DNA from 2 places in the Ancylobacter sp. G4_0304 genome. Region 1 is predicted to be linked to the other one. Evidence: riboswitches for the same ligand, from Rfam matches in the RefSeq annotation. Region 1 holds a riboswitch; the other holds the start of a gene.
The links. Region 1 has a riboswitch for cobalamin ahead of metE (5-methyltetrahydropteroyltriglutamate--homocysteine S-methyltransferase). Riboswitches for the same ligand answer to the same signal wherever they lie in the genome.
Positions count from the first base shown of each region.

Region 2: another riboswitch for cobalamin. It lies ahead of cobW (cobalamin biosynthesis protein CobW); the one in region 1 lies ahead of metE (5-methyltetrahydropteroyltriglutamate--homocysteine S-methyltransferase).

Region 1 covers NZ_JAZDRM010000042.1:8,149-18,090, forward strand. Annotated here, with positions in the region: gene VRZ77_RS18975 (ribonucleoside-diphosphate reductase subunit alpha) at 1-1,647, shown strand, start outside; gene VRZ77_RS18980 (ribonucleotide-diphosphate reductase subunit beta) at 1,671-2,786, shown strand; gene VRZ77_RS18985 (acyl-CoA thioesterase) at 2,832-3,587, opposite strand; gene metE (5-methyltetrahydropteroyltriglutamate--homocysteine S-methyltransferase) at 3,584-5,947, opposite strand; cobalamin riboswitch at 6,059-6,268, opposite strand; gene VRZ77_RS18995 (Fic family protein) at 6,517-7,620, opposite strand; gene VRZ77_RS19000 (HNH endonuclease) at 7,829-8,728, shown strand; gene trbB (P-type conjugative transfer ATPase TrbB) at 8,904-9,872, shown strand; gene VRZ77_RS19010 (TrbC/VirB2 family protein) at 9,869-9,942, shown strand, end outside.
Region 2 covers NZ_JAZDRM010000013.1:42,418-63,820, forward strand. Annotated here, with positions in the region: gene VRZ77_RS09515 (chemotaxis protein CheW) at 1-817, shown strand, start outside; gene VRZ77_RS09520 (hypothetical protein) at 972-1,325, shown strand; gene VRZ77_RS09525 (DUF305 domain-containing protein) at 1,396-1,824, shown strand; gene ctrA (response regulator transcription factor CtrA) at 1,976-2,677, opposite strand; gene VRZ77_RS09535 (flagellar export protein FliJ) at 3,211-3,606, shown strand; gene VRZ77_RS09540 (GNAT family N-acetyltransferase) at 3,661-4,293, opposite strand; gene VRZ77_RS09545 (sulfate/molybdate ABC transporter ATP-binding protein) at 4,473-5,573, shown strand; gene tmpT (thiopurine S-methyltransferase) at 5,604-6,239, opposite strand; gene VRZ77_RS09555 (YncE family protein) at 6,269-7,369, opposite strand; gene VRZ77_RS09560 (SRPBCC family protein) at 7,384-7,932, opposite strand; gene recQ (DNA helicase RecQ) at 8,060-9,883, opposite strand; gene cbiB (adenosylcobinamide-phosphate synthase CbiB) at 10,014-10,997, shown strand; gene VRZ77_RS09575 (phospholipid-binding protein) at 11,013-11,393, opposite strand; gene VRZ77_RS09580 (cobyric acid synthase) at 11,481-12,947, opposite strand; gene VRZ77_RS09585 (NINE protein) at 12,976-13,200, opposite strand; gene cobO (cob(I)yrinic acid a,c-diamide adenosyltransferase) at 13,546-14,160, opposite strand; gene cobU (bifunctional adenosylcobinamide kinase/adenosylcobinamide-phosphate guanylyltransferase) at 14,160-14,663, opposite strand; gene VRZ77_RS09600 (HupE/UreJ family protein) at 14,684-15,307, opposite strand; gene VRZ77_RS09605 (CbtA family protein) at 15,358-16,080, opposite strand; gene VRZ77_RS09610 (CbtB domain-containing protein) at 16,096-16,284, opposite strand; cobalamin riboswitch at 16,317-16,536, opposite strand; cobalamin riboswitch at 16,633-16,843, shown strand; gene cobW (cobalamin biosynthesis protein CobW) at 16,956-18,011, shown strand; gene cobN (cobaltochelatase subunit CobN) at 18,117-21,403, shown strand, end outside.

The sequences.
Region 1 (9,942 bases):
CTCGGCGCCCACATCAAGGGCACCAATGGCGAAAGCCAGGGCGTGGTGCCGTTCCTCAAAGTGGCGAACGACACGGCGATCGCGGTCAACCAGGGCGGCAAGCGCAAGGGCGCGGTCTGCGCCTATCTCGAGACCTGGCACGTCGACATCGAGGAATTCCTCGACCTGCGCAAGAACACCGGCGACGACCGCCGGCGCACCCACGACATGAACACCTGCAACTGGGTGCCGGACCTGTTCATGCAGCGGATCGAGGAAGACGGACCGTGGACGCTGTTCTCGCCCGACGAGACGCCGGACCTGCATGACCTCTACGGCCCCGCCTTCAAGACCGCCTATGAGACCTATGAGGCGAAAGCCGCACGCGGCGAAATGAAGGTGTCGAAGCAGCTTCGCGCGCTCGATCTGTGGCGGCGCATGCTGACCATGCTTTTCGAGACCGGCCATCCCTGGGTCACCTTCAAGGACCCCTGCAACCTGCGCTCGCCGCAGCAGCATGTCGGCGTGGTGCATTCCTCGAACCTGTGCACCGAGATCACGCTCAACACGGCGCATGACGAAGTGGCGGTGTGCAATCTCGGCTCGGTCAACCTGCTCGCCCATGTCAGCGCGGGCGGGCTCGACCATGAGCGGCTGGCGCGCACCGTTAAGACGGCGATGCGCATGCTCGACAACGTCATCGACATCAACTTCTACACCATCCCGGAAGCGCGCCGCTCGAACCTGCGCCACCGCCCGGTCGGGCTGGGCATCATGGGCTTCCAGGACGCGCTGCAGGTCCTGCGTATTCCCTACGGCTCGGAGGATGCGGTGCGCTTCGCCGACGAGAGCATGGAGGCGGTGAGCTTCCATGCCATCGCCTCGTCCTGCGATCTCGCCGCCGAGCGCGGACGCTATCCGAGCTTCGACGGGTCGCTGTGGTCAAAGGGCATCCTGCCGATCGATTCCGTGGAAATGGTCGCCGACGCACGCGGTTCGATGGATCTCGACCGCTCGACCACGCTCGACTGGCAGGGGCTGAGGGAGCGGGTGACGACGATCGGCATGCGCAACTCCAACACCATGGCCATCGCCCCGACCGCCACCATCTCCAACATCTGCGGCGTGTCGCAGTCGATCGAGCCGGCCTACCAGAACCTCTTCGTCAAATCGAACATGTCCGGCGACTTCACCGTGGTGAACGAGTTCCTCGTCCGCGACCTCAAGGCACGCGGCCTGTGGGACGAGGTGATGGTCTCGGACCTGAAATATTACGACGGCAGCGTTGGTCAGATCGACCGCATCCCCGACGATCTCAAGACGCTCTACGCCACCGCCTTCGAGGTCGATGCGTCCTGGCTGATCGAGGCGGCAGCGCGCCGGCAGAAATGGATCGACCAGGCGCAGTCGCTCAATCTCTACGTTGCCAACCCCTCGGGCCGGAAGCTCGACGAGACCTATCGTTTGGCGTGGAAGCGCGGGCTGAAGACGACCTATTACCTGCGCTCGCGCTCGGCCACCCATGTCGAGAAATCGACGCTCAAGGGTACCGACGGCAAGCTCAATGCGGTCTCGGCCGTCGTTTCCGCTGCGCCGATCCGGGTGCCGGAAACCATCTTCGGCAACGCGTGCTCCATCAACGATCCCGACTGCGAAGCCTGCCAGTGAGCAGCGAAGAAGGACACATGCATATGCTCGACTGGTCCGAAACCAAGCCTGCCACGCTTCGCCCCGCCTTCGTGCCGCCCGCCGCCGATGCGACGGGGCTCGGCGTGATCGAACGCGGCGCCCCCCGCGTCACGGTGGATGAAAAGCGCATGATCAATGCGCGCGCTGACGTGAACCAGCTTCTCCCGCTGAGATATAAATGGGCGTGGGAGAAGTACCTCTCCGGCTGCAACAATCACTGGATGCCGACCGAGGTCTCCATGCAGGCCGACATCGCGCTGTGGAAGTCACGTGATGGCCTTACCGAGGATGAGCGCCGCATGCTGAAGCGCAATCTCGGCTTCTTCGCCGCCTCGGAATCGCTGGTGGCGAACAACATCGTGCTCGCCATCTACCGCCACCTCACCAACCCGGAATGCCGGCAATATCTGCTGCGGCAGGCTTTTGAAGAGGCGGTGCACACCCACACCTTCCAGTACATCGTGGAAAGCCTGGGGCTCGACGAGGGCGAACTGTTCAACATGTACCGGGAGGTGCCCTCGATCACCGACAAGGCGGCCTGGGCGCTGAAGCACACGCAGAGCCTCGACGACCCCGCCTTCGCCACCGGCACGCCGGCCGCGGACCAGCAGTTCCTGCGTGATCTGGTGGCGTTCTATGTCGTGTTCGAGGGCATGTGGTTCTACACCGGCTTTGCGCAGATCCTCTCGCTCGGCCGGCGCAACAAGATGGTCGGCATCGCCGAGCAGTACCAGTACATCCTGCGCGACGAGAGCATCCACCTGAATTTCGGCATCGACGTGATCAACCAGATCCGGCACGAGAACCCGCATCTGTGGACGCCCGCCTTCCAGGACGAGGTGCGGGGCATGCTGAAGGATGCTGCCGAGCTGGAAGCCGCCTATGGCCGGGACACCATGCCGAGGGGCTTCCTCGGGCTGAACGCGACCTTGTGCGATCAGTACATGCACTTCATCGCCAACCGCCGCTGCGCCCAGCTCGGTCTCGCGCCGGTGTTCGCGGAAGCCGAGAACCCGTTTCCGTGGATGAGCGAGGCGATGGACCTGAAGAAAGAGAAGAACTTCTTCGAGACCCGCGTGATCGAATACCAGAACGGCGGCGCGCTGGCCTGGGATTGAACAGGGGATGATGCCGGCGCATTCGCCTGCGCCGGCATCACAAGGTCACGGGGCCAGTGCGACCGGCCGGTGCGCCTCGTCGACCGCCACCATGACAAAGCTGCCGGTGCCGCAGGGGTGGCGCTCGCCGGTGCCGAGGTCTTCCGCCAAGAGCTTGGTCTCGACGATCATTGAGCTGCGCCCTGCGCGTGTCAGCCGCGCCTCCACCTCGATGATGGCGCCCGGCCGGATCTCGCGTGCGAACTCGACCGCCGGAGCCGCGGCCATGACCACGGCGCGGCGCGAATGCCGCGTCGCCACCACAAACGCCCCCTTTGCCATGAAGGCCAGCGCGCTGCCGCCATAGAGGCTGCCATAGTGGCTGGTCTCACCCGGCATCACGAGATCGGCCATGCGGAGAACATCCGGGCCGTCTTCCACCGCTTCAGACACCGGCGGCATGGTAGCGGGCGTCTCGACCGCCACCATGTTGAACACCCCCACCGTGCAACGTCGCCGCGCGCCGGCGAGCGGTGCTTCGGCCACCATATCGACCTCGACACCGAGCGAACGGCGGCCGACGCGGATGACCCGTCCGGTCAGTTCGACGATGTCGCCAAGCTGTGCGGGTGCCGCGAAGTCGATCCGCTCGCACGACGCCGTGACGAAGTCGGCTCGTGCGTACCGGGCCGCCGCGATGAAGGCGACCCGGTCCATGAGAGCGAGGCCGGCACCCCCGAAGAGGGTGCCGTGATGGTTGGTGGCGCCGGGAAAGACGATGTCGATCAGGCGCGTCGTCCCCGCAGCCGCTGTCCCGCTCATTCGGCAGCCCGCGCGAGTTCGCCGCGCAGGCGATGCGCCGCCGCCACCATGTTGACCAGCGCCGGGCGCACCTCCACCCATTGCCTCGTCTTCAGCCCGCAATCGGGATTGACCCAGATCTGCGCTGCCGCGAGCCGTTGCGCCGCCCGCTCCAGCAGTTCGACCATCTCCTCGACCGGCGGCACGCGCGGCGAGTGGATGTCGTAGACCCCCGGCCCGATCTCGTTGGGGTAGCGATAGTCGACGAAGGCGTCGAGCAGCTCCATCTTCGAGCGCGAAGTCTCGATGGAGATCACATCGGCATCCATGGCCGCGATGGCGGCGATGATGTCGTTGAACTCCGAGTAGCACATATGGGTGTGGATCTGCGTCTCGTCCCGCACGCCCGAGGCGCACAGCCGAAAGCTCTCCACCGCCCAGTCGAGATAGGCGTCCCACTCGGCCCGGCGCAGCGGCAGGCCCTCGCGGATCGCCGCCTCGTCGATCTGGATCATCGCCGCGCCGGCGGCTTCCAGGTCGACCACCTCGTCGCGGATGGCGAGCGCGATCTGCCGGCAGGCGAGGCTACGGGGCACGTCGTCGCGCACGAAGGACCAGTTGAGGATCGTCACCGGGCCGGTCAGCATGCCCTTCATCGGCCGGTCGGTGCAGCCCTGCGCAAAACGCCACCACTCGACGGTCATCGGCGCGGGGCGCGAGACATCGCCGAACAGGATGGGCGGGCGGACATAGCGCGAGCCGTAGCTCTGCACCCAACCATGCCGGGTGAAGGCGAAGCCCGAGAGCTGCTCGCCGAAATACTGCACCATGTCGTTGCGCTCGAACTCGCCATGCACGAGCACATCGAGCCCGATCTCTTCCTGCCAGCGAATGGTGCGGGCGGTCTCCTCCTTGAGGAAGGCCTCATAGGCGGCGTCGCTCAGTTCGCCCTTGCCGTGGGCGGCGCGGGCCTTGCGCACGTCGGGCGTCTGCGGGAAGGAGCCGATGGTCGTTGTGGGGTAGAGCGGCAGGCCGAGACGGGCACGCTGCCGTTCGGCGCGGTGGGCGAACGGGCTGGCACGGCGCGCATCCGCCGGTGTGACCGCCGAAAGGCGCGCGGCGACGGCGGCATCATGTACCTTGGTCGAGATCTTGCGGGCCTCGGCGGCTCTGGCAGAGGCGGCGAGCTTGTCGAGCACCACCTCGCGCCCACCGGCCAGCGCCTTCGCCAGCGTGGAGAGCTCGTCCATCTTCTGCACCGAGAAGGCGAGCCAGCTCTTCACGTCGGGATCGAGCCCGGTCTCCTGTTCGAGGTCGATCGGCACATGCAGCAGTGAGCAGGACGGGGCGATCTCGACATGGTCGGTGCCGCGCTTGCGCACGAACGGTTCCAGCGTGTCGAGAAGCCTCGGCAGGTTGGCGCGCCAGACATTGCGCCCGTCAATGACGCCGAGCGACAGCACGAGCCCCGCCCGCGCCTTGTCCGACACCTCACGCAGTTGCTCGGAGCCTCGCACCAGATCGAGATGCAGCCCAGCGACCGGCAGGGAAAGCGCGGTGTCGAGATTGTCGCCCAGTCGGCCGAAATAGCTGGTGAGCATGATCTTCAGCCGGGGCAGCGCATGGGCGAAAAAGCCATAGGCCTCCTTGAGCGCGGCGCGGGCGGCGTCGTCGAGATCCGTGACGAGGCAGGGCTCATCGATCTGGACCCACTCCGCGCCATGGGCAGAGAGCCGGCGCAGCACCTCGACATAGACCGGCAGCAACTCGCCGAGCAGGCTGAGCGGATCGAGCCCCGGTTCCTTCGCCTTGCCCAGCTTCAGGAAGGTGACGGGGCCCAGCAGCACGGGGCGCGTCTCATAGCCCAGCGCCTTGGCCTCACGGTACTCGTCGACCGGCTTGGCCGACGTCAGGGAGAAGCGCTGCCCGCGGGTGAATTCCGGCACCATGTAGTGATAGTTGGTGTCGAACCACTTGGTCATTTCCAGCGCCGGCACCCCATGTCGCTGGTCGTGCGAATGACCATGGGTGCACGTCGCCTCCCCACCCTGGGCGCCGCGCGCCATGGCGAAATAGGTGTCGAGCGGCGCCGGCCCGCCGGTCCAGCCATAGCCGGGCGGGATCGCCCCCACCATCACCGCCGTGTCGAGCACATGGTCGTAGAGCGAGAAATCGTTGGAGGGGATATTGGTGACACCCTGCGCCTTCTGCCGTGCCCAATTGGCGGCACGCAGGCGCGCGGCCGCCTCCAGCAACGCTGGCGTATTGCTCTTGCCGGACCAGTAGCTTTCAAGCGCGCTTTTCAGTTCGCGGCGCGGACCGATGCGCGGCGTACCGAGGGTGGAAACCGGCACAGAGCCGACGGAATAAGGAAAGTTCATTCGGCTAACCCCAATCAGAATTGGGGGCAAAGGCCGAGCGGACGCGAGGCGCTGCCACGGGCGCGAGGCACCGGCGGACGCGCGAACGCACCACCGGGACACCCCGCCCAGGGACGATTATGTTGTCAGGGCAGGTCTCCTGGCTCGCGGGTCACCGCCTTATCGCCCGGCCTTCCCGGAGCTCTCGCTCCAGTGACGCGGAATGGACGACAGACTCGCCGCTTACAGTTGCGGGGGCAGCGCCGGCATTGTCCCGAGAGACTCACCGGCTTCCCTCTTAGCTCCGGCGGAGGCCAGAGAACCATGACAACGCCAGGATGAGCGCGCCAGCAGCGATTGTCAATCGAGACATAAAGACATCTTTATGTCGGCATATGGCCTGGGTTGCTTCGATTGTTGTCGACAGCGCCCCTCTCAACCAGCTTACGAACCCTTGGCGCGGCAGAGTCCGTTGTCGGCGGCTTGTTCCGAGTCCGCAATTGGCGCATGCTGCAGGTTCAAGGGGATCCCTCGCCGAGGGCTTCCGAAAGAGCTCCAACGGTTGCGCCACATGCTGCCCGGTCACCGCTTTACGGCAGGTTCAGGTAGTAACGGGTATATCGGCGCTCTCCGGTTCGCGTCAGAGCGCCCTTCTCGACCAGGTCATGCAGGTCGCGCGTGGCGGTGGGGCGTGAGGTGCCGGTGATGGCGAGGTAGTTCTCCGCGCTCAGGCCGCCCGTGAAGCCACCGGGGCCCTCACGGAACAGGCGGGCGATCACCTTCTCCTGCCGTTCGTTCATCATGTAGCGGAAGCGGTCGTAAAAATGCGCCTTGGCGATGTGGAAGGCGACGCGGCCGAGCGTCGTCTGCTGGGCCGCGATGATCGTTTCCGCAAAATAGACCAGCCAGCCCGTGACATCGAGCGTCCGCTGATGGACCTCGAGCTGATCGTAATAGGCCTTGCGATGCTGCTCGATGGTGTGGGCGAGCGCGATCAGGGTCGGTTGCCCGATGTTTTGGGCGAGGGATTTTTCAGCGAGGGTTCGGCCGATGCGGCCGTTGCCATCCTCGAAGGGATGGATGCTCTCGAAATAGAGATGTCCGATCCCGGCCCGGGTGAGTGCTGGCAAGGGCGTTCCACCGTCCGGGGCCGAGCCATTGAACCAGGCGAGATATGCGGCCATCTCGTCCGGCACCCGAGAGGATGGCGGCGCCTCGAAATGCACCGTCGGCCGATCCTGGCGGCCGGACACAATCTGCATCGCGTCTTCATGGCGGCGGTAGCCGCCGATCGTTTCCAGATGCCGGCTATCCGCCATCAGCATGCGGTGCCAGCGGAACAGAGTATCGGCGTCGAGGGGATCCGCCCAGCTCCGGTAGAGATCGACCATCATCTCCGCGATGCCGCGTTCCTTTGGCTTCACATTGCGATTGTCGGTGTCGAGGCCGAGCTGACGGCGCAGGGAGGATTGCACGCTGAGGCGATCTAGCGTCTCTCCTTCAATCGCGCTGGTCTTGACCGCCTCGTCGCTGAGGAGTTCGATCCGCAGCAGGTCGCGCTCGCCCTCGCTGACATGCCGGACTGCGCCGATCACCTCGCCGGTGAGCAGCAGGAACCGCCGCTCCAACGGTTCGAGGGCAACCGGATCATAGGCAAAATGCGGCCAGCCGTGCTGCGTCCAGTTCCACACCATGAGCGATAAAGTCTCCCACTATAGCTCACATAATAGAGGATGTGTGATTGATAGATAGCCGTCCTATCGCTCACGGCAGTGCGAAGGAGAACTGAAAGCGTGATACCGGGCCGATAACGTGACGCGCGCGACCAAGGGGTGAATGGTCCACCTGCTGCCGAACGCTTTCCAATCTGCGATACGATCGAGTGGGCACCAGGGATGGCACATGGGATTCGGCGTCTTCATTCACCGCTCGGACTCGATCTATGACGATAGCCCGGCTGAGCGGTATCAGTTCCCGCGCCCATATCTGGGACGCGTCGAGGCCTGCGTCGGCGACTGGATCATCTATTACGAACCCCGGAAAGTGGCGGAGACCCGCGGCTATTTCGCGATTGCCAGGGTCGAGCGCGTCGTTCCCGATCCCACCGCTCCGGGCATGTATCTCGCTCTCATCGAACCGGGCAGCTATCTCGATTTTGCCAGCCCGGTGCCGTTCACCGATGCTGATGGTGTGGTCGAACGCGGTGTGCTGAACGCGCACGGGCGCATGTCGGGGCGTGCGCAAGCCGCCGTGCGTCCGCTGTCGCCGGAGGATTTCAACCGGATCGTCACGCTCGGGCTGAATGACAGCGAGCCGCTGCTGCCTCGTGTCGACGCGGGTGCGTCCCTTTTAGGCTTTGACGAAGAACAGGCCCCATTCGTGTTCGAGCAGCCCCGCGAGCGCGTCGACACTCTGTCCTCCCGGATCGTCCGCGACCGCATTTTTCGGCGCGTCGTGTTGCGCGCCTATGACGAGCGCTGTGCCATCAGCGGGCTCAAGCTGATCAATGGCGGCGGGCGCGCCGAGGTGGCGGCCGCGCATATCCGCCCGGTGGAAGCGAATGGCCCCGACATCGTCAGCAACGGGTTGGCGTTGTCGGGCACGGCGCACTGGATGTTCGATCGCGGACTGATCAGCCTCTCGGATGATCTGGACATCCTCATTTCCCGCCAAACCAACGATCCCGACGGCGTGCGCGCCTTCATCAACAAAGACGGCCGCGCCATCGCGCCACGCAGGCTGATCGAGCGGCCCCATCCCCATTTCCTGCGCTGGCACAGGGAGCATTGCTTCAAGCCGTGAGGCGGAGGCTCCCTGTGCCGCTTCCGATCACTAAACGGCAGTTCCGCCGTTCGCCTGTCATTGCACGCCACGCTGCGATGCGGAGGGAAACCTGTTGGACCGGCCCAATATCGGGCTCTTTTAATCATCCCCACCCGGGATCAGATCGTCATGACCCCGGCACATCGGGGGTCGCATGGCGGCAGCACATCATCAGGGTTTTGCCCGCGGCACACGGATGCTGCGCACGGCGCTGGCTCCGGCGATCATTCGGCATCTGGAAGACCCGCTCGTCGCCGAGGTGATGCTGAACCCGGACGGGCGGCTGTGGATCGACCGGCTCTCGGAAGGGTTGGGCGACACAGGCGAGAAGCTGTCGCCCGCTGACGGCGAACGCATCGTTCGTCTCGTCGCGCATCATGTCGGCGCCGAGGTGCATGCCGGAGCTCCGCGCGTTTCGGCCGAGCTGCCCGAGACGGGAGAACGTTTCGAGGGCCTGCTGCCGCCGGTCGTGGCGGCCCCGACATTCGCGATCCGCAAGCCCGCCGTCGCGGTGTTCACGCTGGAGGATTATGTCCGCGCCGGGATCATGTCGGCGTGGCACGCCGACGCTTTGCGCCAGGGTGTTGCCTCTCGCGCCAACATTCTCGTCGCGGGCGGCACCTCGACGGGCAAGACCACGCTGACCAATGCGCTGCTCGCCGAGGTCGCGAAGACCTCCGATCGCGTTGTTCTCATTGAGGATACGCGTGAGCTGCAATGCGCGGCTCCGAATCTTGTCGCCCTGCGCACCAAAGACGGCGTCGCCTCGCTATCGGACCTCGTCCGTTCGGCGCTTCGGCTGCGGCCCGACCGTATCCCCATCGGCGAGGTGCGCGGCGCCGAGGCGCTGGATCTCCTGAAGGCCTGGGGCACCGGCCATCCCGGCGGCATCGGCACCATCCATGCCGGCAGTGCGCTCGGCGCACTGCGCCGGATGGAGCAGCTTATCCAGGAAGCCGTCGTCACAGTCCCGCGCACGCTGATCGCCGAGACCATCAATCTCGTGGCCGTGCTTTCGGGGCGCGGCGCGGCGCGCCGGCTCACTGAACTCGCGCATGTCGAGGGCCTCGGCCCCGATGGCGACTACCGCATCACCCCTGTCATCACCGGAGATCCCACATGATCCGATCGCCCCATTGCACCCGTAGCGCCGCCCGGCTGGCCGCGTCTGTCACCTGCATCAGCCTGATGGC
Region 2 (21,403 bases), on a different contig from region 1:
CGGGCGGGTGCGGGCCACCGTGCTGGTGGACGATGCGCCGGTGCGGATGCGCGCCCGGGTCGCGCCGATGCCGGCGGCCTGGCGTGCGCATTTCCAGCCCTGCGCCGAGCTGATCGAAGGCGTCGCGCTGCTGCCGGACGGCACGCAGGCGGCGATGCTGGACCTTGCCATCGGCGTCGATGCGCCGCGCGCCCGAGTGATGCCGCGCGCCGGGCGCGACAGCGCCCATCTTCTGGTGCGTGCCGGCCGGCGGGAGCTGGAAGCGGTGCGCGTCGCCGCGCTGCGCGGGCTGCAACGGATAGATGACGGAGGGGCCGCTGGCGGGCGCGCGCTGCTGCTGCTTGGTGGCGAAGGCGAGGCGGTCGCGGTCGACGAGGTGATCGGCCTCGCGCCGCAGGGCCGCGTCGAGCGGATCGCCGGCGTGCGCTACCTCGTCGCCTCCAATGGCCGCTACCGGCTGCTGGAGCCCGGCGAAACCAGCCCGGACACGCTGGCGGTGCTGCGTGTCCTGGTGACGGCACCGCCCGGCGCAGCGCGCGACACGCTGCGCGATCTGGTGCGCGCCATGGGCCATGACGTGTCGCTGGCCGACGACCCGCGTGCTGCGCGGCTTGCCGGTGGGCGGTTCGACGTGGTGCTGTTCGACCTCGACACCTATGCCGATGTCCGCGAGGCTGGGATTGCGGTGAGCGATGGCGCGCGGCGTATCGGCCTCTCCGCCCAGCGCGGCATGCCGGTTCCGGCCGGCTTCGAGCGCGTGGTGACGGCGGGCGACGCGGTGGCATTGATCGCGGCGCTGATTGGTAGCGGCGCCTGACGCGCTGCCGCGTCCGAGGCATTCACGCAAAGCCTGTTCACGCATCCCTGATCGCCGCGTCCGCTGGGTCCGTGCTGTTCCTCCTGTCGGCTGGCGGCGGCTGTGCTAGCGTGACCTAGCGCTGCTTCGGCGCGGCAGGATATTCGCGCACGCCATGATTTTCGTCCGTACCCTCCGGCTGCTGCTGACGCTTCTGGCGCTCGGTTTCGCCATGGCGAACCCGGCGGCGGCGGTTCCGGCGATGGCATCGGGCGCCGTGGATGCGACCGCGGAGGCGATGCCCTGCCATGAGACGGCGGCCACGCCGGCCAAGGCGGCGCCCGCTACTCGGTCGATCGCGGGCGGCGCTCATCTGTGCTGCGTGCTGGCCTGCCTCGTGGTTCCGCCGCTCGGCGAAATCGCCTTGAACCATCCGGCGGCGCGCGCCAGCGCGCTTGCGCCAGCGGCGATGCAGGTTCCGAGCGGCCGCCTGGTGGCGATGCCGACCCCTCCGCCGCGCCTTTCCTGAAGCTCGTGCCGAACGGGCGCCGCCACCCCGCGTGGCGCGCCGACGCATCGATCATTCAGGAGTTCACACCATGAAGACCTTCATCCGCGCCGGCTTCTTCGCCGGCAGCCTCATCATGTCCGCCGCCGCCTTCGCCCAGCAGGGCATGCCCTCCGGCAACATGCCCATGCCCCATGGCAACATGCCGGGCATGGACCATAGCGCCCATATGGGCGGGCCCGCTCCTGCGGCGAACGCGAACAGCCCCTCCAGCGCTGCCTTCGCCGCCGCCAATGCCAAGATGCATGAAGGCATGAGCGTGCCGATGACCGGCGACGCCGATGTCGATTTTGCGCAGGGCATGATCCCTCATCACCAGGGCGCGATCGACATGGCCAAGATCGAACTGGCCTTCGGCAAGGATCCGGAGCTGCGCAAGCTGGCCGAGGACATCATCAAGGCGCAGGAGAGCGAGATCGCCTTCCTGAAGAGCTGGCTGGAGAAGAACGCGAAGAAGTAGCGGCCAACCCGACCCGCCATCCCGGAGCTTACGCCCGGGGTGGCGGGGCAAGGTGCGGGGATCGCCGCTGCAAACAAAAACCCCGCCTTGCGGCGGGGTTTCTAGTTGGACGGACCCGGTGTCAGGCCCGCCTCTCGGGAACTCGTCCGGCTCAGGCGGGGATGCGCTGCTCCTGCTCGCCCATCTCCCGCAGCACATAGCCGCGACCCCAGACCGTCTCGATGAAATTGTGGCCCTGGCTGGCATTGGCGAGCTTCTTGCGAAGCTTGCAGATGAAGACGTCGATGATCTTCAGCTCGGGCTCGTCCATGCCGCCATAGAGATGGTTGAGGAACATCTCCTTGGTGAGCGTCGTGCCCTTGCGGAGCGAGAGCAGCTCCAGCATCTGGTATTCCTTGCCCGTCAGGTGCACGCGGGCGCCGCCGACCTCGACCGTCTTGGTGTCGAGGTTCACCACCAGCTCGCCGGTGATGATCACCGACTGGGCGTGGCCCTTCGATCGCCGGACGATGGCGTGGATGCGGGCGATCAGCTCGTCCTTGTGGAACGGCTTGGTGAGATAGTCGTCGGCGCCGAAGCCGAGGCCCTTCACCTTGTCCTCGATGCCGGCGAGTCCGGAGAGGATGAGGATGGGCGTCTTCACCTTCGCCACGCGAAGGCCCTTCAGCACATCATAGCCCGACATGTCGGGCAGATTCAGATCGAGGAGAATGATGTCGTAATCATAGAGCTTGCCGAGATCGACACCCTCCTCGCCGAGATCCGTCGTATAGACGTTGAAATTCTCGGACTTGAGCATCAGTTCGATGCTTTGCGCGGTCGCGCGGTCGTCCTCGATGAGCAAGACGCGCATGCCAATCCCCTTCCCTCGCCACGGCCCCCGGGGTTTCGGCACAATCGGACATTACGCTGCCGAGCGTGACCCCACCCCGCGCCCGGCTTTGGCACCACCGATTCGACCTTCGATGGATTAGGGATAACAAAGTCTGATTCTCCTGCACAAGCGGGGTTCTCGATTTTCTTCGAGTCTTTCCGCAACGCGCTGGAACAGAAACAGAATCTTTGAGTCCAAACCCTAGAGTCGAATCTCAAGAAGTGCCTCTAAGTGAATCCTGCGACTCTGCTTTTCCGCAAAAGCCGACGATCCACACCGGACGGTGACCCGATCATTAACGAGCCCGGTAAACAAATCGTTTCCATCCGCCTGAAGAGTCACAGATTCAGCCGCCAATCGCCGCAATGTCGGCCACGGGGTAAGGAAGCGGCAACATCTGTTGGCGATCATGCCTGTCGCCGCTGCGTAATGGCGGCTCGAACCGGAGGGGTATGCGTCGTGCAGAGCGACCGCATGGGGGCCAGCCGGACGAAAAGCGGAGTAACGCCGGCATGAAGCTCGACACAGCCATCCGCCTCAAGCGGTTCCAGGCGGAGGAAAAGCGCCGTCATTTCGTTCAGATCGAGAGCATGATCTCGGATTTCGACAGGATGGCGCGCGAACTCGACCGGGAAATCGAGGCCGAGGAACAGCGGGCGGGCATTACCGACGCCCAGCACTTCGCCTACCCGACCTATGCCCGCGCCGCGGCGACCCGGCGCGACAATCTGCGCCGCTCCGCCGACGAGCTGAAGCAGCAGCTCGACGATGCCCGCGCGCTGTGGGACGCGGCGGTCGAGGAACTCAAGAAGGTCGAGGCGCTCGGCGAGCGCGAGCGCGGCGCCGACGCGCCGGCGGAAATCGTCAAGAGCGTCGCCGGCCGGGCGCGGGCCAGCCTCTCCCTGTAAACCGTCGCGCGGAACAGGGCCGGGCGGAACGGGATCTGGCGACCCTGTCGTCGCTCAGGGCGCGATGATGGGAATATGCGGCGCCGCCTTGCGCGGCAGCACGCCCGACAGGCGCGGATCGTCCACCACCTCCACCATCTGCGCCACCGGCGCGAAGCCGGCCTTGCGGTAGAAACCGAGGGCGGCGGGGTGGTCGTTGGAGCAGGTGTGCACGAAGAAGCGCGACACCTCGCGCGTCCATACCCGTTCATTGGCACAGTTGATCATGAAGCGGCCGGCCCCCGCGCCGACCAGCGACGGCACCACGCCGAAAAACGCCAGCTCGACATCCGGCGGCTGCCGGAAATCCAGCTCCAGCAGGCCGAGATCGGTCTCGTCCCCGCGCTCCAGCACGTAAATCTCCACCGCCGGATCGGTGATGATCGCGCCGAGCGCGGCGTCGGAAAGCGACTGGCGTGAGAACCACAGCCAGTCCTCGCCAATAGCGGCGAACAGCGCGCGATACCAGCCGACATCCGGCGCGGTGACGCGACGCAGCCGCAAATCCTCGCCACCGCGCTCGGGCAGCGGCGCCGGGCGCGCGCGCATTTCCAGGAAGGTGACGATGGTCGCGACCTTGCCGGGCGGCAGCGCGGTATAGCCGTTGAGATCGAGAACGGGTTTCGGAGACGGGGAGGGATCAGTCACGGGAACCTGCCGGCATTGCTGAACGAGGCCTGTTCTACAGGGCAATGGCGTACCGGCGCCATGGGGACCTTATCAGCGGGGATGGAATTGCTCTCGAACCCCGCCGAGGGTTCACAACTGCGAATTTTCAGATATCTTACGGGTAATTCGAATTATTACACATTACGGAAGTTAATTAGATGACCGTCGCCGTGTCCATCGAATCCGTCGGCAAGAGCTTCGGCAGCGGGGCGCCGGCGCTGTCGGATGTCTCGCTCGACGTGGCGCCGAGCGAGCTGGTGGCGCTGCTGGGGCCGTCCGGCTCGGGCAAGACCACGCTGCTGCGCATCGTCGCCGGGCTGGAGCAGCCGAGCCATGGCCGCGTGCTGTTCAACGGCGAGGACGCGCTCTCCGTCCCGGTGCGCCGGCGCGGCATCGGCTTCGTGTTCCAGAACTACGCGCTGTTCCGGCACATGACGGTGGCGGAGAACGTCGCCTTCGGCCTGCGCTCGCGCCCGCGCGCCGAGCGACCCACGGAGGCCCAGATCAAGTCGCGCGTTGCCGATCTGCTCGCGCTGGTGCAGCTCGAAAGCTATGGCGGGCGCTTCCCGGCCCAGCTCTCCGGCGGCCAGCGCCAGCGCGTGGCGCTCGCCCGCGCTCTGGCGATCGAACCGAAGGTTCTGCTGCTCGATGAACCCTTCGGCGCGCTCGACGCACTGGTGCGCAAGGAACTGCGCAAATGGCTGCGCGAACTGCACGACCGCACCGGCCACACCACGCTGTTCGTGACCCATGACCAGGAGGAGGCGCTGGAGCTTGCCGACCGCGTGGTGGTGATGGGCAAGGGCAAGATCGAGCAGGTCGGCACGCCGGACGACGTGTATGACCGCCCGGCCACCGCCGCCGTGTTCGGCTTCATGGGCGAGTCCAGCCGTATCGAGGTCGAGGTGAAGGACGGCGTGGCGCTGGCCGGCGCCACCCCGATCGCGGCGGCGACGCAGACCGTGCCGGACGGGCCGGGCCTGCTCTATGTGCGCCCGCACGACATTTCGCTCGGCCTGCCGGGTACGCCGGGCCTCAAGGGCCAGGTGCGCGGCTTCCGCCGCCACGGCGCGATCCGCCGGGTCGAGGTCGAGGTCGGCAGCGCGCTGTTCGAGGCCGACATCGCGCCCACGGTGCGGGTGCCGATCGGCGAAGCGGTGGCGGTGCGGCTCGACCGCGCCCGGCTGTTTCCCGGCGGCGGGCTCGGGGTCGATTGCCGCGCCCCGGCGGCGCAGCAGACCGGCGAATACGCGATCTGAAGCCCTCGCGAGGGCGCGCCCCCGCGAGAGTCAGCGCGGCTCCAGCAGCCAGGCTTCCTCATAGGCGGGATGACCCTTGAGGCCCTCCTTCAACGCCGCGCGCTCCAGCCGGGAGACATGGTAGGCCGCACCATAATGGCGGCGTATCTCGTGCTCGGGCACGCTGAAGGGCGGCCCAGCCATCAGGGCGGGGTCGTAGTCGAAGCTGATGAGAAGCTGGCGGGCGTGGTGGCTCAGCGCCGCCAGATGCGCGGTGTAATCGCCTCGCATCGCCTCGGGCAGCGCGACCAGCGCCGCGCGATCATAGACCGCCGACACCGCGCCGAGTGCGTGCCGGTCGAGGTCGAAGATGTCGCCGGCAAACACGGTGATCCCCTCCGCCTCGAACCGCTCCAGCGGCCCCTCGGGAGTAATGGTCGGCATGCGGCCCAATTCGGCGAAGAGCTGTTCCACGGCGAGCCGGCTCAGCTCGGCGCCAGCGACGTGGTAGCCCTGCGCCAGCAGCCAGTGGATATCGAGGCTCTTGCCGCAGAGCGGCAGGAACACCCGCGCGCCGGCGTGCAGTTCCAGCGCCGAAACATGGCGCAGCAGCAGCGGATGCGGCGCGGCGCCGTGAAAGGCGATCTCGTTGTCGCGCCATTTGCGGCGCCAGAACTCGTGATCCATCGCGTGCTCCTGCGGAGAATAGGGAGAGCTTAGCGCGACGTCGCCCGGATGAAACTCCCGAAGGCGCGCGGGCCATCCGCAACCACGATGTCGTCGACCAGCTTGAGCGTTTTCGCGTCGACCACGCTCAGCGTATTGGTCTCCCAATTCGCGACATAGACGAAGGCGCCATCGCGGCTGGCGGCAATGCCTTCCGGGTATTCGCCGACCGCGACCGTGCCGACCGGCTCAAGCGTGGCGAGGTCGAATACGCTGAGCGTGCCGGCATATTGATTGGTGACGAAGCCGCGGCCCTGCGCCAGCGCGACCGCATAGGGCCGCTCGCCGACCTTCACCGTGGCGATAAGCCGGCGGGTGGCGAGGTCGATGACGCTGACATCGTTGGAGGCGACGTTGGCGGTGTAGGCGCGCGTGCCCGCCGCATCGATGGTGACGCCGAACGGGCGGCTGCCGACCTTGATCTCGCCGACCCGCTTAAGGCTCCCCGTGTCGATGAGGCTGACCGCATCGGAATCGCGATCGGCGGAGAGCAGCAGCGCGCCGTCCGGCGTGACCGCGAGGCCGGAGGGGGAATCGCCAGTTTGCACCGTGCCGAGGATCCGCGCGCTGGCCGCATCCACGGCGATGATCCGCGCGCCGTACCAGTCGGCGACATAGGCGATGTCGCCGGAAGGGTGCACGGCAACCCCAACCGGCCCGCCGCCGACATCGACCCGTGCCGTGACCGTGCGGGTCGCGGCGTCGAGGATGGTGAGCGCCTTGCCATCCGGGCTGGTGACGAAGGCGCGGCGACCATCCGGCGACACCGCGATGCCGGCCGGCTTACCGGGAATCGGCAGGCTCGCCACCACCGTGCGGCTGTCGAGGTCGACGATGGAAAGCATCTCCGCCGGCTGCGAGGTGACGAAGGCCTCGTCCGCACGGGCAGGGAAGGCGGCGAGGAGAGCGGCGATCGCCAGAGCGCCCCAGAACGCTCTCCCAAGGGGAGAGGGGGCGATGTCGCGCGTCCCGCAGCCGCCCTCCCGGACGGTCGGAGGCCGGTCCGGGATCGCGCGATTTGTCGGGAGACGCGCAGGCTTACATCTCGCCATGGCGCGGACGATGCGCGGAAGCCGACGCGCGCGCGGCATCGGCGCCCTGTACCTCAGCTGCCGCCTTCGATCTTCTTCTTCAGGTTGTCGAGCCCGGCCTTGTAGAGCCCGGTCACGGCCTTGATCGCGGCTTCGTCGTTCAGTTCCGGCGGCGGATCGTTATTGGGGTAGCCGCGATAGAACGCGCCGCGCCATTCGACTTCCGACTTCTTGCCGTCGTCGAGCGGGGACACCACCAGCCAGGACGAATAATTGGTGACCGGGAGCACCTTCACGTCGACCTTGTCGATCCGGTACATCAGCGTCATCTTTTCCGGCTCCAGCTTGGCGACTTCCTCGTCCACCGTCGCGCCGCCCTTGAGCGTCAGCGTGCGCTTGGCGCCGGGCGCGTTGCCGCCGGTTCCCTCGGTCTTCTCCACCACCGGGATCCAGCCGCCGTCCTGGAAATTCGACACCACTTCCCAGACCTTTGCCGGCGGGGCGTTGATCTCGATCTTCTCGGAGACCTTCTGGCGCGTCGGGCCATGGGCATCGGCGCCACTGAGGGTGACGGCGGCGAGGGCGACCGCGGCGCCGGCCGCGGCAAGGAGTTTCAGCTTCATCGTTTCCATCCCGGAGACTGATTTTGGACCCGGACTTCACGTCCGTTGCGGGCAGTCTACGAAGAGAAACGGCGTTCGTGAACTCTTGGATTCGGGAAAAACTTCCCGATTTCTATATTTGAATTTCCTAAGAAAATTCTTTGAGAATCTTAAGAAAGGCCGCGCCGAAGGCTTCCAGCTTCGCTGCGCCAACACCCTTCACCCCGGCGAGTTCGGAGCGCGTGCGCGGATGCTCCACGGCCATCTCCTCCAGCGTGCGGTCGGCAAACACGACATAGGCCGGCACGTTGCGCTCGGCCGCGAGTTCGCGGCGCAGCGCCTTGAGCTTGCCGAGCAGCGCCGCCTCGGCGGGGGCGAGGTCGGGTCCGCTGTCGCGCCCCGGCTTCTCGCGGCGGCGCTTCACCGGCGCGCGCAGCGTGAAGGCGCGGGTGCCCGCCAGCACCGCCTGCCCGGTCTCTGTGAGGGTGAGCGCACCGAAATGGGCGGCGTCGGCATGCAGCGCGCCGGTGGCCACCAGCTGGCGTAGCAGCGCGCGCCATTCCGTCGCCGGCCGGTCCGCCCCCGCGCCGAAATCGGCCAGCCGGTCATGGCCGCGGGCGCAGACCTGATCGGTACGCTGGCCGGTGAGCAGGCTGGCGATATAGGCCGCGCCGTAGCGCTCGCCGGTGGCGCGGGCGAGGCGCAGGGCGAGCTGGGCCTGCCGGCTGGCATCCACCACCTTGGGCGGATCGCGGCACACGTCGCAGGCGCCGCACGCCCTCGCGCGCTCGCCGAAATAGCCGAGCAGCACCGCGCGCCGACAGGTCACCGCCTCGCAGAAGCCGACCATGGCGTCGAGCCGGCGGGCTTCCATCATCTTGCGCTCGGGCGAGGAATTCTCCTCGTCGAGGAAGCGGCGGCGGGTGGCGATGTCACCGGCGCCATAGAGCAGCAGCGCCTCGGAGGGGAGGCCGTCGCGCCCCGCGCGGCCGATCTCCTGATAATAGGCTTCCAGCGTGCCCGGCGCGTCGGCGTGCAGCACATAGCGCACATCCGACTTATCGATGCCCATGCCGAAGGCGACGGTCGCGACCATGACGATGCCGCGCTCGGCGAGGAAGGTCTCCTGGTTCGCCGCCCGCGCCTCCGGGCTCAGCCCGGCATGGTAGGGCAAGGCGCGGATGCCGAGCGATTGCAGCCGCTCGGCGGTCTCCTCCACCTTCTTGCGCGAGATGCGGTAGACGATGCCGGACACGCCGGGCCGCGCCCGCACGAAGCTCTCGATCTGCTGCGCCGGGGCGGTCTTTTCCTCCACGCCGATGAAGATGTTCGGCCGGTCGAAGCCGGACACGAACACCCGCGCCTGCCCGCCGAGCAGCCGCTCGACGATGTCGGTCTGGGTCGCCTTGTCGGCGGTGGCGGTGAGCGCGACCATCGGCAGGTTGGGGAAGATATCGCGCAGCCGGCCGAGTTCGAGATACTCGGCGCGGAAGGAATGGCCCCATTGCGAGACACAATGCGCCTCGTCCACCGCCACCAGCTTCAGCGGCAGGCGGGAGAGCGCGGCGAGCATGCGCTCGGTCATCAGCCGTTCGGGGGCGAGATAGAGCAGGCGTACCTCGCCCGCCGCCACGCGCCGCCAGATCGCGACATTCTCCTCGCGCGACTTGCCGGAATGGATCGCCTCGGCGGCCACACCCTGCAATTTCAGCGCGTTGACCTGATCGTCCATCAGCGCGATCAGCGGCGAAACCACCAGCGCCAAGCCGCCCAGCACCAGCGCGGGAAGCTGGTAGCACAGCGACTTGCCGGCCCCGGTCGGCATCACCGCCAAAGTCGGCGCGCCGGAGAGCACGGCGTCCACCACCTCCTGCTGGCCGGCGCGGAAGCGGTCGAAGCCGAACACCTCGGCCAGATGGCGCTTCTTGCTGGCCTCCAGCTCGGCTGGCAGCAGGCTGTGCGAGGGGGGCATCATGTTCATCGCGGCGCAGGCGTGCTTTCAGATCTTGGCGCCGGATCGTCAGGCAGGGGCTTGCCGCCTGCGGCGCGGAAGGAAATGGTGCCACCCTCCATGATCCCGCCGAATCGGAGAATCAGTGCGGATGGCACTGGAGCTTACCCTTGCTTTAACCGCTCTGGCGCTGCTGTTCGAGGCGGCATTCGGCTATCCGGCCGCGCTGTACCGCGCGATTGGCCATCCGGTGGGCTGGATCGGCCGGTTGATCGCGCTTCTAGAGCGCTGGCTGAACCGCGAGGAGGCCGCGCCCGGCGAGCGGCGGCTGGCGGGTGTGGCGACGCTGCTGGTGATCCTCGCGGCGAGCTTCGGGCCCGGCTTTCTCCTCCAATCCTGGCTGCTGTCGCTGCCGTTCGGCCTGTTCGGCGTCGCCATCCTCGCCTCCTCTCTGCTCGCCCAGCGCAGCCTTCATCTGCATGTTGCGCGGGTGGCGCAGGGGCTGGATCGCTCGCTGGATGAGGGGCGGGCGGCGGTCTCGCAGATCGTCGGACGCGATCCGCATGTGCTGGACGAGGCCGGCGTCGCCCGCGCCGCGATCGAGAGCCTCGCGGAGAATTTCTCCGACGGCATCGTCGCCCCGGCGCTGTGGATGGCGGTTGGCGGGCTCGGCGGGGCGGCGGCCTACAAGGCGGTGAACACCGCCGACAGCATGATCGGCCATCGCAACCGGCGCTATCTGGAGTTCGGCTGGGCCTCGGCCCGGTTCGATGATCTGGTCAACCTGCCGGCGGCGCGGCTCGCCGGCGCGCTGATCGTCGCGGCCGCCGTGATGGTGCCGGGCGCCTCGCCGGCCAATGCCGCGCGCGCGATCCGGCGCGACGCCCGCCGCCACCGCTCGCCCAATGCCGGCTGGCCGGAGGCGGCAATGGCCGGCGCGCTTGGGCTCGCGCTCGCCGGGCCGCGCCATTATGGCGGCCAACTTTCGGTGGACGGCTATATGGGCGAGGGCGGCCGGCGCGACTGCACCTCCGCCGACATCCGCCGTGCGCTGAAGCTCTACCGGGTGGCGGATACCTTGCTGGTCGCGCTCGCCGTTGCCGGGGCGGCGGCCTTCACGCTCGCGGCGTGGTGAGGGCGCGGCGGGCGCTTATTCCGGGAAGCGCCGCTGCGCCGTCGCTTCGCCCAGCGTCTTGCCGTCGGCGCCGATCGCCAGGATCGACCAGCGATAGGTATGCGAGCCGGAGGGCGGGGAGGGGCCGACCCAGGTACTGTTGAGCGCGCCGCAGGCAATGGTGCCCTTGCCGGACCAGGCGACCTCGCCGCCGCCATGGCGGAAGGACGGCACGTTGAGGTCGGTCATCTTGAGGCGAATTTTCGCGGTGCCCTTCGGCACGTCCTTCAGGACGAAATCGGGCGAGCCGCTGCACCATTTGAAGCTCGCCTGAAAGGCGAAGGCGGGAGAGGCGACGGCGAGCAGGAGCCCCGCGGCAAGGACGGTGGACCCCAGGCGAGACAGGCTGCGAGTCATGAGGATGTACCGTGTTGAGGACACAACCAACGGTATCATGATGGCTGTCGTCCGCAAGGTGCCGCGCCGGCGAAAGCGGCCGTCTTTTCACGCCGCGCGCGCGAGGCCCAGCAGCCGGTCGAGGTCGATGTGCGCGGCGAGGTGGGCGGCCAGCGCGTCGAGCGTCTCATCCACCTGCGCCTCGTAATTCAGCGCGCTCGGTCCGGCGCCGAGGCGGGCGAGCCAGGTGCCGCGCTGGCGGTCGTCGCTGAACAGGCCGTGCAGATAGGTGCCGGCAATGCGGCCGTCAGGGGAGAGCGCGCCTTCCGCGCCTTCTCCATCGATCTGCGCGAACGGGCGAGCGCGGCCGGGGCCGGTGGTCACGCCCATATGCATTTCATAGCCGGAGAACGGTACCTCATCCTGCGTGCGGCCGGTGACGGCGACGAGGCGCTTATCGCCGGCAAGCACGGTGTCGACCTCCAGAAGCCCGAGGCCGGCAACGGTGCCGGGCGGGCCTTCCACGCCGTCCGGGTCGGACAGGGTGCGGCCGAGCATCTGGTAGCCGCCGCACAGGCCGAGCACCCGCCCCCCACGCCGGACATGGGCGAGCAGATCGATGTCCCAGCCGGCGCGCCTGAGATCGGCAAGATCGGCCATGGTGGATTTCGAGCCGGGCAGGATCACGAGGTCGGCGTCGCCCGGCAGCGCCGTGCCGGCGCGGATGCGCAGCACCTCGACCATGGGTTCGGCGTCGAGCGGGTCGAGATCGTCGAAATTGGCGATGCGCGGCAGGATGGGCACGACGATGCGCAGCCGCGCGCCGGGTTTCGCCGGGCGAGGGCCGTCGAGCCCCAGCGCATCCTCGGCCGGCAGCCGCGCCGCTTGCGGGAAGAACGGGATGAGGCCGAGCGCGTCCCAGTCGGTGCGGGTCCCAATCTCATCCATGCCGCTGGAAAACAGCGCGGGATCGCCGCGAAAGCGGTTGACGAGGAAGCCCTTGATCATTGCCGCATCGTCCGGAGGCAGCACAGCTTTCGTGCCGACAAGACTGGCGATCACGCCGCCGCGGTCGATGTCGCCAATGAGAATCACCGGCACATTCGCCGCGCGGGCAAAGCCCATATTAGCGATGTCCGCCGCGCGCAGGTTGATTTCCGAGGCCGAGCCCGCGCCCTCGACAAGCACGAGGTCGGCCTCGCTGCGCAGCCGGGCGAAGCTCTCCAGTACCGGGGCGAGGAGGGCGGGCTTGAGCCTCTGGTAGTCGGCCGCCGTCGCGGTGCCGTGGACGCGGCCCTGCACAATCAACTGCGCGCCGACATCGCTCTGCGGCTTCAGCAACACCGGGTTCATATGCACGGAAGGGGGAATGCGCGCGGCGCGGGCCTGCAGCGCCTGAGCCCGGCCGATCTCGCCGCCGTCCGGCGTCACGGCTGCATTGTTGGACATGTTCTGTGGCTTGAACGGGCGCACCTTCAGCCCGCGATTGGCGAAGGCGCGGGCGAGGCCGGCGACGATCAGCGATTTGCCAACATCCGAGCCGGTGCCCTGAAACATCAGCGCGAGGGCGCTCATCGCGAACCCTCGCGCTGGAGACGTGCGCTCAGCCCTGCCGGGCTTCGAGATAGTCGACGCGGCGTTCCAGATTGGCCTCGCGGACCATGCCGGGGATCAGGAACAGGTCGATGATCTGCCCGATGCCGAGCAGGCCGACGGTCAGCAGCCAGAGCGCGCCGGTCCAGTAGCGTCCCGTGTAGAAGCGATGGATGCCGCAGACGCCGATCAGGCCGAACAGCCAGAAAAGATAGGCGACGGGGGTGGAACGCATCGAAGCGTTTCTCCATGAACAAGCCACGCCGCAACAGCCGGCGTCCCCCATAAAATAGGCATGCTGTCCCCAAATTTAAGATCCGCTGGGGAAGCTTATTTTTATACATTAATATATTGACTTTTAAGAGAAAATGTGTTATGCGCCGGCTAGTACCCATCTGGGGCGCCCGCGCCCCAGATGGGTACTAGCCGGACAACGATCTTCCAAACCTTTGATTTTAAAACGATTTTTGTCTTTTGTCAATTTTCTGCGCCGGTTCATGGTCCGTGTCCTCGATGCCCTATTAATAGAGATAATTATACGTCTTTTTCTTGGATAAGTCAATGAAAATAAAGGGTAATTTCAGAATTCGATGCCCTGCTGCGCCTTCACGCCCGCGCTGAAATGATGCTTCACCATCGCCATCTCGGTGACGAGATCGGCCGCTTCCACCAGCGCCGGCTTGGCGTTGCGGCCGGTGACGATGACATGGAGGTTCGGCCGACGCGCGCTGAGCGTCGCGATCACCTCGTCGAGCGGCAGGTAGTCGTAGCGCAGGGCGATGTTCAATTCGTCGAGGATGACGAGGCCGATCGCGGGGTCGGCCATCAGCTCGCACGCCTTGTCCCAGGCGCGGGCGGCGCTCGCTTTGTCGCGGGCGAGGTCCTGCGTCTCCCAGGTGAAGCCCTCGCCCATCGAATACCAGCGCACGCGCGGGCCAAAGCTCTCCAGCGCGTCGCGCTCGGCGGAATGCCAGGCGCCCTTGATGAACTGCACCACCCCGACCGAGCCGCCATGGCCGAGCACCCGCAGGGCAAGACCGAAAGCGGCGGTGGACTTGCCCTTGCCGGGGCCGGTGTGGACGATCAGCAGGCCCTTCTCGATCGTCTTCGAGGCGACCTCGGCGTCCTGCACCTGCTTGCGCTTGGCCATCTTGGCGCGGTGGCGCTCGGCCTCGGCTTCCGAGAGTTCGCTCATCATTTCACCTTCATAGGCAGGCCGGCGACCATGAAGATCACGGTATCGGCCTTTGCTGCCACCATCTGGTTCAGCCGGCCCTGGGCATCGCGGAAGCGCCGGGCCAGCGCGTTGTCCGGCACGATGCCGAGCCCGACCTCGTTCGACACGACGAAGCTCGGCCCCGCACGTCGTGCAAGCCGATCGGCCAGCGCCGCGCTTTCCGCAGCGACATCGGCCTCGGCCAGCATGCGGTTCGACAGCCAGAGGGTGAGGCAGTCGAGCAGCAGCACGGCGTCGGCGGGGACCTCGTCCAGGGTGCGGCAGAGGTCGTGTGGCGCGTCATGAGTCACCCAGCCCGCGCCGCGCCGGGAACGGTGGAGCGCGATGCGCTCCACCATCTCGTCATCATAGGCCTGCGCCGTGGCGATGTAGTGCCACGGCGCGCCCAAGCCTTCGGCCAGTGCCTCGGCATGCGAACTCTTGCCGGAGCGGGCGCCGCCGAGGACGAGGGTGAGGGCCACCGCGCGAACGCCTTCGCCGCTCAGCCCGGAACCACCTGTCCGACCAACGCGGCAAAGCCGATGCCGGCCACCGCGGCGCCGGCAAGGCGCGGGGCGAGGGCCGAGAAGGCGCGCCCGGCCACCACCGCCACCCCGATGGCGAGGGTGGACTGGATAATCACCAGGCCGGCCAGATAGGCATAAAGCGGGGTGGGCTCGGCACCGACGATGGATTCGCCATAGGCGTAGCCATGGAACAGGCCGGCCACGGCGAACAGCGCCAGCCACGCGCCCGTGGCGACGCGAACGCCTCCCGCCAGCAACACGCCCGCCAGCAGCACGGATGCGGCGATGACAAGCTCGGCCGCCGGCAGGTCGACCAGCGCCAGATGCAGGCCGACACCCGCCGCGGAAGCCGCGACGAACGCGACCGGCATCCAGAGCGGCATGGCGCCGACGGCCGTGGCGACGCCGACCGCGACCAGGAAGGCGAGATGATCGACCCCGATCACCGGATGGGCGAGACCGGAAATGAAGCCCTCGGCAAAGGTCGAGGGCATGGCGCCGTCCATGGCGTGATGAGCGGCGGCGGGGGTGGCGGCAAGCGCGAGCGCGGCCGGAACCGCCGCCAGAAGCGCAAGCATGCGCGAATACGAAGACGTCATTGTCATCATCCTATGGCCCGCCTTTGCCGGCAGGCCGGAGAGGGAAAGGGTTACGCCGCCCGCTGGGCGAGGCGCGGACGCAGCCAGCCGGCGAGGCCGCCCAGCAGCACCCAGAACACGAAGCTCGCCACGATGCTCGCCACCACGAAGCTGTGGTGCAGCGATTCCGGGATCGGGCTGTCATGGCTGTCGGGCTGCGGCGCGCCGATGGCGTGCGGCGCCACGATCAGCGCGACGCCCAGCACCGCCAGAAGCGGCGTGCGGCCGAAGGCGATCAGCGCCAGCCCGGCGGCGGTGGCCGCCGCCGTTCCCACCCACCAGACCTGCCGCGCGGCAAGGTCGGCGGCGGGCATGGCGGGCAGCTCCGGGGGCAGGCCGAGCCCGGGCGCGAGGGTGAACACGGCGAAGCCGGCAAGCCCCCACAGCACGCCCTGATGCCAGCCCTTGAGCCCGCCGGCAATCTCGCTCGCGGACACCAGCAGCAGCGCGAAGCCGAAGCCGGTAAGCACGGTGAAGATCACCGTGAGCCCATTGCGCTCGAAGCCGTCGGCCGGGGCCCATTCGTCCGCGCCGTGGGAATGCTCGTGCGCGGCGGTGCCGGGGGCGTGCTCATGCGCGGTCGTTTGCGCCGGCGCTTCTTCACCCGCAGGCTCGAAAGTCTCCGCCTGAAGAATCAGCGGAACGGTGGTGAAGAGGTGAAGCCCCGCGCCGGCAAGGCCGGTGCCGATGCCGGAAAGCGCGGCGACGAACAGAATCGTCCTGAAGACAGACATGGAACGTCCCCCGGTTCAGTGGCAGGGGAAGGCGTTCGCGTGGCGCACGTCATGCGTCGCATTATGCGCGGCGCTGACATGGGAGAAGCCCACGCCGCCGAGAACGACAACGCCGAGCAGGGCGGCGAAGGTGATCTGGATCGCGCGGGAGGCCGGGGATTCGGCGGAAAGGCTGGGGGCGGACGTGGTCCGTTCGGTCGTCATGACAGGCTCCTTTGGCCCTCCACCCGAGGGCCAGTGCGGGTTGCGTCGTCGGCCGGTCTCCTGGCTCGCGGGTCCTCGCCCGTTCCCCGCCTTCCCGGCGCCAAGGCGCCAGTGGCATGTGGAGTGGGCTCGCCGCTTACAGTTGCGGGGGCAGCCGCGGATTCGGCATCCCTCGAAGACCGAGCAATGCCCCACCGCGTTCCCGTCTTGCGTCCCGTGTGGATCACGGGAACCGACGACAGGGCGCGACTATAGCCGCCGTCGCCCCGCCTGCAAATGGAAGATGTGGCGGCATTGGGGCACATCGGCGTTGCGCGGCGCCGCGTTGACATTCCAGCCCTGCGCTCCTTAAGTGCGGCGACCGACGGTTCCTTCCTGCCAGGGAGGGATGAAAAGGGAATGCGGTGAGGGGGCCTTGCGAGAGGCGCCCGATTCCGCGGCTGCCCCCGCAACTGTAAGCGGCGAGCCCGTGCCACAAGTCCACTGGAGCGATCCGGGAAGGCGGCATGAGGGCTGTGACCCGCGAGCCAGGAGACCTGCCGTCGGTTCGGTCCTCATGCCGGCGGGGTGCCCGGCATCGGAGAGCCCCGCGTTTTTGCGCGGGCTCGCGCGGAATGGCTCCGCGGCCGGCGCATCCCGTTCCGCCCTTATGGCCCTCGTGGAGACGCCGCATGACCGCCGCCGCAACCCTTTCAAAGGTGCCGTGCACCATCGTCACCGGCTTTCTCGGCTCGGGAAAGACCACGCTGATCCGCCATGTGATGGAAAACGCCAAGGGCCGCCGCCTCGCGGTGATCGTCAACGAGTTCGGCGATGTCGGCATCGACGGCGAAATCCTCAAGGGCTGCGGCGTCGAGGCCTGCCCGGAGGAGAACATCGTCGAGCTGGCCAATGGCTGCATTTGCTGCACGGTGGCGGATGATTTCGTGCCCGCGCTTGACGCCATCCTCGCACTGAGCCCGAAGGTCGATCACATCCTGATCGAGACCTCGGGCCTCGCTCTGCCCAAGCCGCTGGTGCAGGCGTTCCACTGGCCGGCGATCAAGAGCCGCGTCACGGTGGACGGCGTGGTGGCGGTGGTGGACGGCGACGCGCTCGCCTCCGGCCGGGTGGCGCACGACCACGACGCGCTGGCCGAACAGCGCGCGACCGAGGTGGTGCTCGACCATGACGACCCGATCGAGGAGGTGTTCGACGATCAGATCGCCTGCGCCGACCTCGTGGTGATGACCAAGGCCGACCTGATCGACGCCGATGGCGCCGTGCGCGCCCGTGCCGCGCTCGATGCCGAACTGCCGGCGGGCGTGCGGGTGGTGAGCGTGACGCAGGGCCGGCTCGATCCCGCCGTGCTGCTGGGCCTCGGCGTGGGGACCGAGGACGATATCGAGAACCGCAAGACCCACCATGACGACGAACTCGACCACGACCACGACGATTTCGACAGCTTCGTCGTCGACGTGCCGGAAATCGCCGACCCGGCGGAATTTTCCGCCCGCGTCGCCCGCGCGGCGAGCGAGGCCGATGTGCTGCGGGTGAAGGGTTTTCTCGCGGTGGCGGGCAAGCCGATGCGGCTGCTGGTGCAGGCGGTGGGCCCCCGCGTGGCGCACCAGTTCGACCGCCCGTGGGGCGCCGAGCCCCGCGCCGGCCGGCTGGTGGCCATCGGGCTGAAGGGGCTCGACCGCGCGAGGGTCGAGGCCATTCTCGCCGGGCAACCGGAAACGGTCTGAGCGGCAGGGCGGCGATCGCGCGGAAATCGGACCGCGCGGACATTACCCTGCGGGCGATCCCGGCTCTCGCTAGGCTCGGCCAGGACGAGCGGATGAAACAGGCTCATGCACATTCTCGCCACCACCAGCGCTTCGCTCGACGATCTCGCCGAGCCGGTGGACCTCGCCCAGACGCCGGGCGAGATGGTGGTGGTGTCGTTCACCGACAGTGATCTGGGGGCAATGGCCGCCGCCTATGAAGGCGAGAGCGACAAGCTGCCGAGCCTGCGCCTCGCCAGCCTGCGCGATCTCAAGCACCCGATGTCGGTCGACCTCTGGATCGACCGCGTGGCCGCCCATGCGCGCCTTATCGTGGTGCGCCTGCTCGGCGGGCTGGACTGGTGGCGCTATGGCGTCGACCGGCTGAGCGCGCTGGCGCGCGAGAAAGGCATCGCGCTCGCCGTGCTGCCGGGGGAGGATCGCGACGATCCGCGCCTCGGCGAAGCCTCGACCCTGCCGGTCGAGGAACTGGCCGCGCTGCTGGGCTATTTCCGCGCCGGCGGTCCGGCGAACATGCGCGCCCTGCTGCACCGTATGGCGGGCCATGCCGGGGTGGTGCTGGACGCGCAGCCGCCGCAGCCAGTGCCGCTGGCGGGGTTTTATACGTGGAAGGGCGGCCCCTCACCCCGCCCGCTCCACGACGGGGATATCCGTCCCGTCATCCCCGTCATCTTCTATCGATCCATGTGGCTCGCCGGCGATACCGCGCCGGTCGATGCGCTGTGTGTGGAGCTGGCGGCGCGGGGCCTCGAACCCTGCCCGATCTTCGTCGCCAGCCTGAAGGAGCCGTCCTCCATCGCCTTCCTGCGCGAGGCGCTCACGGCGCGAAAGCCGGCCGTGATCCTGACACTGACCGCCTTCGCCGCCGCCGAGCCTGGGGAGGCCACCGTGCTCGACGCGCCGGGGGTGCCGGTGCTGCAGGCGGTGGTGGCGACCACGCGGCGCGAGGCGTGGCGCGAGGGCGCGCGCGGGCTGACCGGCGCGGACCTTGCCATGCATGTCGTGCTGCCCGAGCTCGACGGGCGCGTCCTCGCTGGCGCGCTCTCGTTCAAGGCGCCGGCGGAGCGTGAGAGCGTGCCCGGCTTCGCGGCGCTGGTGAACCGCGCGGAGCCGGACCGGGTGGCGCAGGTTGCTGACCGGGTGGCGGCGCTGGCGCGCCTTGCCGCGCTTCCTGCCGCCGAAAAACGGATAACGGTTCTCATGCCGGAATATGCCGGCGCACCGGGCCGTACCGGCTGGGCGGTGGGGCTCGACGTGCCGGCGAGCGTGCGGGCGCTGCTCGATGATCTGCGCGCGGCGGGCTATCGCGTCGAGGGCGCGCCTTCGGACGAGCGGCATTTGCTGGAGATTTTGGGCGGGCGCGCCCTTACCCAATCCTCTCGGGCGTTCCCGGGTGAACGGGTCGGCGATGTGCGCCCAGTGGATGCCTCTCCCTCGGTTCACCCCGCCGCGACGCTCGACCTCGCCGCTTACCATGCGCGCCTTGCGGCACTGCCCGACGAGGCGCGTGCCTCGCTCCACGCGGCATGGGGCGCGCCGGAGGACGACCCGGATCTCATCGGCGGCGCCTTCCGGTTCTGCGCCCGTGCCTTCGGCAACGTCACCGTGGCCATCGCGCCCGATCGCGGCAGTTATGCGGAGCGGCGGGCGCAGTATCACGACCCCGCGCTGCCGCCGCGCCATGGTCTTGTCGCCTTCGGTTTCTGGCTTCAGGACCACGCCGACGCGCTGGTGCATATGGGGGCTCATGGCACGCTGGAATGGCTGCCGGGCAAGCAGGCCGCGCTGACCGGCGCGTGCTGGCCCGAGCTGGTTCTGGGCCGCCTGCCGGTCGCCTATCCGTTCATCGTCTCCAATCCCGGCGAGGCCGCGCAGGCCAAGCGCCGCATCGCCGCCGTGACGCTCGGCCATCTGCCGCCGCCGCTCACGGAGGCCGCGCTTGCCGGCGAGGCGCAGGAGCTGGAGCGGCTGGTCGATGAATACGCGCAGGCCGAGGGGCTCGACCCGCGCCGTCGCGAGAAGCTGGCGCGGCTGATCGTGGAAGAGGCCCAGCGCACAGGATTTGCCCGCGACGCCGGGCTGGAGGGCCAGCCCGAGACCAATGAGGCGCTGCGCCGGATCGATGCCTTTCTGTGCGACCTCAAGGATTTGCGGCTCAAGGACGGCTTTCACGTCTATGGGCGCGGCCCCTGCGGCGCGGCCGAGCGTGACGGGCTGCTGGCCGCGCTGGCCGGACGCCGCGTCCCGCCGGGCCCGGCCGGTGCGCCGGGGCGCGGGCGATCCGATGTGATGCCGACCGGCCGCAACCTCTACGCCAGCGACCCGCGCGCGCTGCCCACCCCGACCGCCATGGACCTTGGCCGGCTGGGCGCGGACGAGGTGCTGCGCGCCTATATGCAAGCCCATGGCGACTGGCCGCGCGCCCTGGTGCTCGATTTGTGGGGCAGCGCGACGCTGCGCACCGGCGGAGAGGAGATCGCGCAGGGGCTGGCGCTGATCGGCGCCCGGCCTGTCTGGGACCCGGCGACCGGCCGGGTGACCGGCGTCGAGGTGCTGCCCTGCGCGGTGCTGGGGCGCCCGCGCATCGATGTCACCTTCCGCATCTCCGGCCTGTTCCGCGATTTGTTCCCGGCGCAGATCGCGCTGCTCGACGCCGCGCTGCGCGCAGTGGCGCGGCGGGACGAGAGCGCGGAGGAGAACCCGCTGGCGGCGGCCGGCGAGGACGCGCCGCGCATCTTCGGCACCGCGCCGGGCGCCTATGGCGCGGGGCTCGACATGCTGGAGGCCGACGCCTCACGCGAGGCGGTGGGCGATGCCTATCTCGCCAGCGCCTCCCACGCCTATGGCGGCGCGGAAGGGGAGGCGCGGCCGGTGCCCGGCGCGTTCGTCGCGCGGGTGGCGGCGGCGGACCTTCTGGTGCACGGCGCCGACGACCCCGGCCGCGACCTGCTGGAGGGCGATGGCGACCTCGCCTTCATCGGCGGCTTCGCGGCGGCGGCTTCAAAGCTCGGCCGGCTCCCGGACCTCGTGGTGCTCGACACCGCCGATCCCGCCCGCCCTAAGGCCCGGCCACTGGAGCAGGCTCTGGCGCGGATCGTGCGCGGGCGGGTTCATCCGCGTTACATCGCGGGTCTCACGCGCCACGGCCCGCGCGGTGCGGCGGAAATGGCGGAGACGGTCGACCGGCTGGTTGGCTTCGCGCAGGTGACGCGCGCCGTGCCCTCCCATCTTATCGAGCTGGTGCACGACGCCTATGTCGCCGACGAGGCGGTGCGCGCCTTCCTTGCGCAGTCCTCGCCCGAGGCGGCGCGCTTCATCGCCGCGCGGCTGGAGGAGGCCCGTCGCGGCGGGCT